3 regions of the Rossellomorea sp. DA94 genome follow, and region 2 is predicted to be linked to each of the others. Evidence: riboswitches for the same ligand, from Rfam matches in the RefSeq annotation. Region 2 holds a riboswitch; each other region holds the start of a gene.
The links. Region 2 has a riboswitch for S-adenosylmethionine ahead of P8596_RS08895 (2,3-diketo-5-methylthiopentyl-1-phosphate enolase). Riboswitches for the same ligand answer to the same signal wherever they lie in the genome.

Region 1: it holds a riboswitch for S-adenosylmethionine, as region 2 does, so the genes downstream of both, metK (methionine adenosyltransferase) here and P8596_RS08895 (2,3-diketo-5-methylthiopentyl-1-phosphate enolase) in region 2, are expected to answer to the same signal.
Region 3: it holds a riboswitch for S-adenosylmethionine, as region 2 does, so the genes downstream of both, P8596_RS12625 (YezD family protein) here and P8596_RS08895 (2,3-diketo-5-methylthiopentyl-1-phosphate enolase) in region 2, are expected to answer to the same signal.

Annotation. Positions count from the first base shown of each region.
Region 1 is NZ_CP122397.1:3,707,836-3,711,115, forward strand. It holds gene P8596_RS19280 (gamma carbonic anhydrase) at 1-73, shown strand, start outside; gene metK (methionine adenosyltransferase) at 187-1,389, opposite strand; SAM riboswitch class I at 1,605-1,748, opposite strand; gene pckA (phosphoenolpyruvate carboxykinase (ATP)) at 2,069-3,280, shown strand, end outside.
Region 2 is NZ_CP122397.1:1,699,202-1,702,481, forward strand. It holds gene P8596_RS08890 (pyridoxal phosphate-dependent aminotransferase) at 3-1,187, shown strand; SAM riboswitch class I at 1,236-1,338, shown strand; gene P8596_RS08895 (2,3-diketo-5-methylthiopentyl-1-phosphate enolase) at 1,445-2,656, shown strand; gene P8596_RS08900 (2-hydroxy-3-keto-5-methylthiopentenyl-1-phosphate phosphatase) at 2,656-3,280, shown strand, end outside.
Region 3 is NZ_CP122397.1:2,434,482-2,437,761, reverse strand. It holds gene fabG (3-oxoacyl-ACP reductase FabG) at 1-666, shown strand, start outside; gene P8596_RS12635 (MaoC family dehydratase N-terminal domain-containing protein) at 691-1,140, shown strand; gene P8596_RS12630 (MaoC/PaaZ C-terminal domain-containing protein) at 1,137-1,541, shown strand; SAM riboswitch class I at 1,707-1,812, shown strand; gene P8596_RS12625 (YezD family protein) at 1,890-2,045, shown strand; gene P8596_RS12620 (phosphoadenylyl-sulfate reductase) at 2,149-2,847, shown strand; gene P8596_RS12615 (sulfate permease) at 2,905-3,280, shown strand, end outside.

The sequences.
Region 1 (3,280 bases), 2.0 Mb from region 2:
CAGTGAAATGAAGCGCATTTCAAGAGAATACGCAGAAAAAGGACAATATTATAAGAACATCAAACCGTTTTAACTTCCTATACTTGGGATACCCCATCCTCCTTGAGAATACTCATGGAAGATTTTCTTTTGATCATCAACAAAAAGACCAACACCCCAAAGAGTGTTGGTCTCTTCTATCTTTCCTTATTCGCCTAATGCTTCTGCTTTCAACGCATCCGCTTTGTTTGTGCGTTCCCAAGGAAGATCAAGATCGTTACGGCCGAAGTGTCCGTAAGCAGCTGTCTGCTTGTAGATCGGACGACGAAGGTCAAGCATCTTGATGATTCCTGCAGGACGAAGGTCAAAGTTATTGCTCACAACGTCAATTAATACATCTTCTGACACTTTCCCTGTTCCAAATGTATCAACGGAGATGGATACGGGCTTCGCCACACCGATTGCATACGCTAATTGAACTTCACATTTCTCAGCAAGTCCCGCTGCCACGATGTTCTTCGCTACATAGCGCGCTGCATAAGCCGCTGAACGGTCCACTTTCGTTGCATCCTTACCAGAGAAGGCACCGCCACCGTGACGTGCGTATCCGCCATATGTGTCAACGATGATTTTACGTCCTGTCAGACCTGCATCACCTTGTGGTCCACCGATTACGAAGCGGCCAGTCGGGTTGATGAAATATTTCGTTTCTTCATCGATCAGTTCTTTCGGTACAACCGGGTCGATGACATATTCTTTCAGGTTGCGTTGGATTTGCTCAAGCGTCACTTCAGGGTGATGCTGAGTAGAGATGACGATCGTGTCGATGCGGACCGGCTTATCGTTTTCATCGTATTCAACGGTTACTTGTGTTTTTCCATCCGGACGAAGGTAAGGAAGGATCTCTTCTTTACGTACTTCCGTTAAACGACGGGAGATTTTGTGGGCAAGGGAAATCGGAAGAGGCATAAGCTCTTTCGTTTCATTACAAGCGAATCCGAACATCAATCCTTGGTCACCTGCACCGATTGCATCGATTTCTTCATCCGTCATTTGACCTTCACGGGCCTCAAGGGCCTGATCGACACCTTGAGCGATATCGGCAGACTGCTCATCAATGGAAGTCAGAACTGCACATGTTTCAGCATCAAAGCCGTATTTCGCACGGGTATAGCCAATTTCACGGATCGTTTCACGAACGATTTTCGGGATATCAACATACGTATTCGTAGTGATTTCACCTGCAACAAGCACAAGACCCGTTGTGACAGACGTTTCACACGCTACACGTGCATTCGGATCATTGGTCAGAATTGCATCAAGAATTGAATCAGAAATTTGGTCACAAATTTTATCTGGATGTCCTTCGGTTACGGACTCAGATGTAAACAGACGACGTTTAGTTGACATCAAGGTTCCTCCTTAAGCATATTTGTCAGAACAATTCTTCTGACAAAACAGTAAACAGATACGGTACTCATTTCCCTAAGTAGTATGAAGTAAACATGATTCTTTTATAAATAAATCATGATTTATGTGCATGTGGTCCACTATAAACAGAAAAAACCCTTCCTCGTGGAAAAAGTTTCAGAGGAAAGGTTTCAGATCATAGCCGCGCCTTTTCTCTCTTATCGTTCAAGGTTTTAGAGACCTTGCCTCAGTTTAGCACCTTCGCTTAATCGGATTCATTAAAGAAATGGATCCATTCACTATTTAGCAGGTTGCTGGGTTTCATAGGGTCTGCTCCCTCCACCAGCTCAGGATAAGAGTATCCGTTCAAGGAACAATGATAACGGTTAGGACAAGTGGTGTCAACTTTTTTTGAGTGACAGGTTTAACCATTCATTTCGTGGTTTCAGCCTGTTTTTTTATCATGTACATAACCTAATGGGGTAATGAGGCTAATCATTGCGAGGTGCATTTCATATAAATAAGAAGAAACAAGCTTTATTCGGTCAAGAAATGTGACAAAATGAAGACACATTATAAAATTAAATAAATAGTATAGACTAATAGCTTGATTGTGTTATACTATTTTTGTAAAGTAAACGATACCATTTAAATAAATTTATATAAAGGAAGGGTTCGAATGAATTCAGTGAGCATGTCTAATGAATTAACGGAATTACTTAATGGTCAAAACATCCAGGAACAATTATCTGTTTCTCAACTAGTCGAAAAGGTCCTTCAACGAAATGAAGGCGTTTTAACTTCATCAGGTGCAATCAGAGCAGAAACTGGTAAATACACAGGACGCTCTCCTAAAGATAAATTTATTGTAGAAGAACCAACGACGAAAGATAAAATCGAATGGGGTTCTGTCAATCAGCCGATCTCTTCGGAATCATTCGATAAATTATATACAAAAGTCATCGAATACTTAAAAGAAAAAGAAGAAGTATTTTCATTTAAAGGGTTCGCAGGGGCAGACCCGAAACATAGACTACCGATCCAGGTGATCAATGAGTTTGCCTGGCATAATCTGTTTGCCCACCAATTATTCATCCGCCCGGAAACAGAAGAGTTAAAAGATCATCAATCTGAATTCACCGTCATTTCAGCACCGAACTTCAAGGCTGATCCAGAAGTGGATGGCACTCACTCTGAAACGTTCATCATCGTTTCATTTGAAAAACGGATCGTGTTGATCGGCGGTACGGAATATGCCGGTGAAATGAAGAAATCCATCTTCTCGGTCATGAACTATGTACTTCCTGAATCCGACATCCTTTCCATGCACTGTTCTTCAAACGTTGGACGCGAAGGCGATGTAGCGTTGTTCTTCGGATTATCCGGTACTGGTAAAACGACTTTATCCGCAGATCCAAACCGCCGTTTGATCGGTGATGATGAGCACGGATGGTCCCCGAACGGCGTATTCAATATCGAAGGCGGATGCTATGCTAAGTGCATCGGGCTTACACGTGAAAAAGAACCTCAGATCTTTGATGCGATCCGTTTCGGTTCGGTACTTGAAAATGTCGTTCTTGATGACATGTCCCGCATCGCGGATTATGATGATAACACTTTAACAGAAAACACGCGTGCTGCCTACCCCCTTCAAGCGATGGAAAACATCGTGGAACCAAGTATCGCAGGACACCCAAATACGATTGTTTTCTTAACAGCTGATGCTTTCGGCGTATTACCTCCGATCAGCAAGCTGACAAAAGAACAGGCAATGTATCATTTCTTAAGTGGATATACATCGAAGCTTGCAGGTACGGAGCGTGGAATCACTTCACCACAGGCAACTTTCTCAACTTGCTTTGGATCTCCATTCCTTCCGCTTCCTGCCACT
Region 2 (3,280 bases):
GTATGAAACACTTTGAAAAAGCAAAACGCTTGGAATCATTACCGGAACAATTTTTCGCTTCCCTTGCAGGAACTGTGAATGCTGTTGTGAATGAGGGGCATGATGTCATTAATTTGGGACAGGGAAATCCAGATCAGCCGACCCCTCCACATATTGTGGAAAAACTAACAGAAGCGGCTCAATCTCCTTCTAACCATAAATATCCTCCATTTCGTGGTTTATCGAGCTTTAAGGAGGCGATTGCAGCTTTCTATTTGCGGGAATACGGTGTGGAGATAGATCCCGAAACCGAAGTAGCGGTTCTCTTCGGAGGAAAAGCAGGTTTGGTGGAGATCCCTCAATGTTTATTGAACCCCGGGGATGGAGTATTTGTCCCGGATCCTGGTTATCCGGATTATGTATCGGGGGTCGCATTGGCAGAAGCCAGTATGATCAAGATGCCGTTGAAAGAGGAGAATGGGTTTCTTCCGGACTATCGTGTACATTCCCGTGAAGAATGGGAAAGGGCGAAATTAATGTTCCTCAATTACCCCAATAATCCAACGGGTGCTACCGCCACAAAATCCTTTTTCGAGGACACGGTGGAACTTGCTTCAAAGCATGATATTTGTGTGGTGCATGACTTTGCTTACGGGGCGATCGGTTTCGATGGACAGAAGCCTCTGAGCTTTCTTGAGACGGATGGTGCAAAGGATGTCGGGATTGAGATATATACATTATCGAAAACCTATAATATGGCAGGCTGGAGAGTCGGTTTTGCCGTTGGGAATAAGAGTGTCATTGAAGCGATCAATCTCCTCCAGGATCACCTTTACGTAAGCCTGTTCGGCGCAATTCAAGAAGCAGCCACTACGGCTTTACTGAGTTCCCAGGATTGCGTAACGGAACTGGTTGCCACATATGAAGAACGAAGACAACTCCTGATCTCGGGTCTACAGGGAATTGGGTGGGATGTAAAAGCCCCACAAGGTTCCTTCTTTGCCTGGCTTAAGGTGCCGGAAGGGTTCACATCTGTTGAGTTCTCAACCTATTTACTTGAAAAAATCAAAGTGGCCGTTGCTCCTGGTGTAGGATTTGGAGAATATGGAGAAGGGTATGTACGGGTCGGTCTTTTAACGACAAATGAACGGATAAAAGAGGCGATTTCCCGTATAGAAAGTTTAGAATTATTTCACAAAAGGGATTGACATATGCTGAAATTGGTGTAATAATCCAACTGAATTAATATAATGAAATTCTTATCAAGAGCAGGCGGAGGGACCAGCCCGATGAAGCCCGGCAACCGACTTATTTAAGCACGGTGCTAATTCTTGCAGCTATACAGCTGACAGATAAGAAAGAGTGCCGAATGTAAACCTCTTCTTATCTGGAAGAGGTTTTTTTGTTTGCCGGCATGATGAAATCAAGACGCGGAAAAGAGCTTTTACATAGGGAGGTAATATGAATGAGCGAAGTGATTGCAACATATCGACTAAAGGGAAAGAGTGGTTCATACGAGAAAAAGGCAGAAGGGATTGCTTTGGGACTCACGGTCGGATCATGGACGGACCTGCCGCTACTGGAACAGGAACAATTAAGAAAATACAAGGGGAGAGTCGTTTCTGTGGAAGAGAGGGAGGACGAAGGCTCCTGGGGTGAGGTGAAGATTGGGTATCCCGGTCATAATTATTCCAGTGATATTCCGGCTATCCTTACAACGGTATTCGGCAAACTTTCTCTCGATGGTGAAGTGAAATTACTGGATCTGGAGTTCTCAGAAGACTTAAAAAAGTCATTTCCCGGTCCACGTTTTGGGATAGAGGGCATCAGGGAATTAACAGGGGTTCATGGTCGACCGCTGTTAATGAGCATATTCAAAGGAGTGATCGGCAGGGATCTCACGTTCCTTGAAAATCAGTTAAGAGCTCAGGCCCTCGGCGGAGTCAATGTCGTAAAAGATGATGAAATATTATTTGATAATTCCTTGACTCCATTTTTTGAAAGAGTGAGATTAGGAAAAAAAGTGTTGCACGATGTCTTTGAAGAAACGGGTAAGAGAACCTTGTATGCCATAAATCTGACAGGGAAAACCTCACAGTTACGGGACAAGGCAAGAAAAGCCAGGGAGCTTGGGGCAGATGCTCTTTTATTCAATGTATTTTCCTACGGTCTCGATGTTCTGCAGGAATTGAGGGAGGACCCTGAGATTTCATTGCCGATCATGGCTCATCCTGCCTTTGCCGGGGCTGTTGCAGCATCTCCAGTATATGGAGTGAGCTACTCTTTATGGTTGGGTAAATTATTGCGGATGTCCGGGGCTGATTTTTCATTATTTCCATCTCCGTATGGTAGTGTGGCACTAGAGAAAGGCAACGTCCTATCCATAAGCCATGAATTAACAAAGAATGACGAACATTTGAAGAGAACATTGCCAGTTCCATCAGCAGGCATACACCCGGCTCTTGTACCCCTTTTAGTAAAAGATTTCGGGACAGATTGTGTCATCAATGCCGGAGGAGGCATTCACGGTCACCCGGACGGTGCAAGTGGGGGAGGAATGGCATTTGGCCAAGCAATCGATGCTGTTTTAAACGGAACGTCACTCCAGGAGGCAGCCAAAACCCATGAAGAACTGCAGAAAGCCCTGTCCCTATGGGGTGGGGAGGTAAAAGTATAATGAGTCTTCCAGTGATATTCTGTGATTTTGATGGGACGATCACAGAAACAGATAATATCATTTCTTTGATGAAAGCCTTTGCCCCACCGGAATGGGAGCCTGTAAAAGAGGACATTTTAAGCCACTCGATCTCGATCAAAGAAGGGGTAAGCAAGTTGTTCTCACTCATTCCTTCTTCAAAGAAAGACGAGATGATTCAGTATTTGATGGAAACAGCGGTTATTCGTGAAGGCTTCAAGGCATTCGTGGACTATACAAAAGTCAATGAGATTCCCCTGTATATTGTGAGTGGGGGAATAGACTTCTTCGTTCACCCGTTACTGAAAGAATTCGGGCCTTTTAAGGCTGTATATTGTAACGAAGCGATCTTTAACGATTCGAACATAACCATTCATTGGCCATATCCATGTGACGTGCACTGTGAAAACAAAGGATGTGGATGCTGTAAGCCTTCCATTCTGAGGGCATTATCCCTGGAAGATCATGAGGTGATTGTAATAGGGGACTCTGTTACAGACATCGAGATGGCGAAGCTTGGCGATACAGTACTCGCAAGGGACTATCTCGCACGTACGTGTGAAGAAAAGGAAATCCCGTATCATCCTTTTGAAACATTTCACGATT
Region 3 (3,280 bases), 740 kb from region 2:
GCCAAGGTGGCCATCATCGACGTCAATGAGGATGCGTTGAATGAAGCGAGTGAGGTATTTAAACAATATGAATTGTATACAAAAGTGGCAAATGTCGTAGAATCCCGGGAAGTTGAAAATGCGATGAAGGAAGTATATGAATCTTTTGGTTCCCTGGACATTGTGGTGAATAATGCAGGGGTCATCAGGGATAATCTGTTATTCAAAATGACCGAAAACGATTGGGAGACGGTCATGGATGTGCATTTAAAGGGTTCATTCAATGTAGTGAAGGCAGCCCAACAATACATGGTCAAACAAAAGTACGGACGCATCATCAATATTTCATCCACCTCAGCATTGGGAAATCGCGGGCAGGCAAACTACGCAACGGCTAAAGCAGGTCTTCAAGGCTTGACGAAAACCCTTGCCATAGAACTTGGTCCATTCGGAATCACCACGAATGCTGTAGCACCGGGCTTTATTGAAACCGATATGACGAAAGAAACTGCGAAACGGATCGGGATCACTTTCGATCAATTAGTGGAAGCAAGTCTCCAGGGAATCCCTGTTGGAAGAAGCGGGACTCCTGAAGATATTGCAAATGCCGTCGCTTTTTTTGCAGATGAAAAATCTTCATTCGTCAATGGTCAGGTTCTCTACGTTGCTGGAGGGCCGAAAGCCTGAATAAAGAAGAAAGAGGTGAAGAATATGTTTGAATCCTATATCGGAAAGAGGTCTACTTCCACCCGGAATGCAGTGGAAAGAGGAGCGGTTCGGAAATTTGCAGACGCCATTGGCGATCCCCATCCCTTTTATGTGGATGAAGATGCCGGGAAGTCCTCCTCTTATGGGGGGAACATTGCCCCTCCCACCTTTCCGAGAGTGTTCGACTATGGTTCGATCGAAGGCTTTCATTTACCGAATGATGGGTTGATTCACGGTGAACAATCCTTTCATTATGAAAGACCTTTGAAGGTAGGGGAAACGATTCAATGTTATACGGAAATAAAAAACTATTATGAACGGGAAGGTACCGGGGGGAAACTGGGATTCCTTGTCATCGAAGATGTCGGGGAAGATTCTCGTGGGGAAAGAATCTTCACTTCCCAGGCGATTGTCATTATTACAGAAGAAGTCAGAAAGAGGTTGAGTAAATGACAATACTACAATCATTCGGAATAGGAGATACACTCCCCCCGGTTGAACTCGCTCCGGTCACGAGGATGGACCTGATCAAATACGCAGGAGCTTCCGGAGACTACAATCCGATACACACCATCGATGATGAAGCCTTGAAGCTGGGTCTTCCAGGAATCATCGCTCATGGAATGTGGACGATGGGCAATGTGTCCAAACTTTTCAGCCCACACTATGAGGAAGGCTTTATCCAGGATTACTCGGTACGATTTAAAGGGATGGTCATGTTACATGATGTGGTGACATTACGGGCAGAATTGACGGACAAACAGGAAAACCTCCTTCATTTTAAGGTTTTAGCCACAAACCAAGCCGGGAAGAACGTAATTGAGGGTAACGTCGCGTTTAGGGTCCTTGAATAGTTGCGCAATGCTTTATGAAAAATTGTCGTAGAACCACCCCCAATCGAATAAACATGTATGGAATGATGTTTGAATAAAATAAGACAAAAGACATAAATCCGATCGAAAAACTCGGGTTGACTTCTGCTGTAATTGTGATATTATTTAGAATATTAAAATGAATAACTCTTATCCAGAGTGGTGGAGGGATCTGGCCCTGCGAAGCCCAGCAACCTACGTATTGTAAGGTGCTAATTCCAGCAAAATGTGAAGTCATTTTGGAAGATAAGGTAACCTTACCTGAACAACTTTCCAAAATGGGAAGTTGTTTTTTTCTGATCTGGATAAGAAGAAAATTGGGGGTATCATGTGAAAAAAGAGAAGAACCAGCATGTACAGTTTGACTTGGTAGCAGAGAAAATCCAGTCCATGCTTGAAACCATGAGCTTTGGTTCAATCACGATTATCGTACAGGATGGAAAAGTCATTCAATTAGAGAAAAATGAGAAAGTCCGAATAAAATAAGCTGACTAGACAAACTAGAGGCGCGTAGCAAAAATATAGGGACTCCTTATATTTTGTTACCGCCTCTTTTTCTTTGGATAAGCGTCAGGGAATGGGGTGTACTATGTTAACGTATCAGACTTGGAAACAGCCATCCATGGAATTTGAAGTGGATCCTGTCTATAAAGGAGCGCTTAACGTCCTGAAATGGACATATGATCATTATGGTGACGAGGTTGTATATGCGTGCAGTTTCGGGATAGAAGGCATTGTGCTTATCGATCTCATATCCAAGGTGAAACCGCAGGCAACCATTGTATTCCTTGATACAGGGGTTCATTTCAAGGAAACGTATGAAATCATCGAGAAAGTGAAGAAGGCGTATCCCGAGTTGACCATCCATATGAAAAAGCCTCAGTTGACCCTCAAGGAGCAGGCAGAGGCATATGGGGATAAGTTATGGGAAACCAAACCAAACCAATGCTGTCAAATTCGGAAGCTTGACCCGTTAAAAGAAACATTATCCAAGGGGCACGCATGGATTTCAGGATTAAGGAGGGAACAATCCCCAACAAGACAACATGTTGAATTCATCAATAAAGATGACAAATTTCAATCCGTTAAAATCTGTCCGCTGATTCACTGGACGTGGAAGGAGATCTGGCGTTATACCCATAAGCATAATCTTTCTTATAACCCCCTTCACGATCAAGGGTATCCGAGCATTGGCTGCTTCCATTGCACCACACCGGCTATTGATGTCAATGATCTTCGCTCCGGAAGATGGAAAGGAAAAGGAAAGACAGAATGCGGTCTCCATTAGATAGGGTGACGGGATTTGCTTGAAATCTCGGCCCTTCTGATCAGCTTGTTCTTCGCCATGAACATTGGTGCCAGCGGAGCGGCAGCGTCAATGGGAGTGGCATATGGTGCAGGCGCAATAAAAAACATCCGGACAGCGCTATGGATATGCGCGGCAGGTGTCCTGAGTGGAGCGGTTCTGGGTGGTGGAGAGGTTGTAAAGACAATCAGTTCTGGGATCATCCCACAGAATCTATTGTCGATAAAGGTCGTTCTCATTATTTTGTTATCCGCAACGATTTCATTGTTTCTTGCGAATGTGATCGGCATTCCGCTATCTACGAGTGAAGTAACGGTTGGCGCGGTTGTAGGAGTCGGGGTAGCTTATCAGGTTCTGTATGTAAAATCACTTATTACGATCATGTCTTTCTGGGTGATCGTCCCTGTCATCGCCT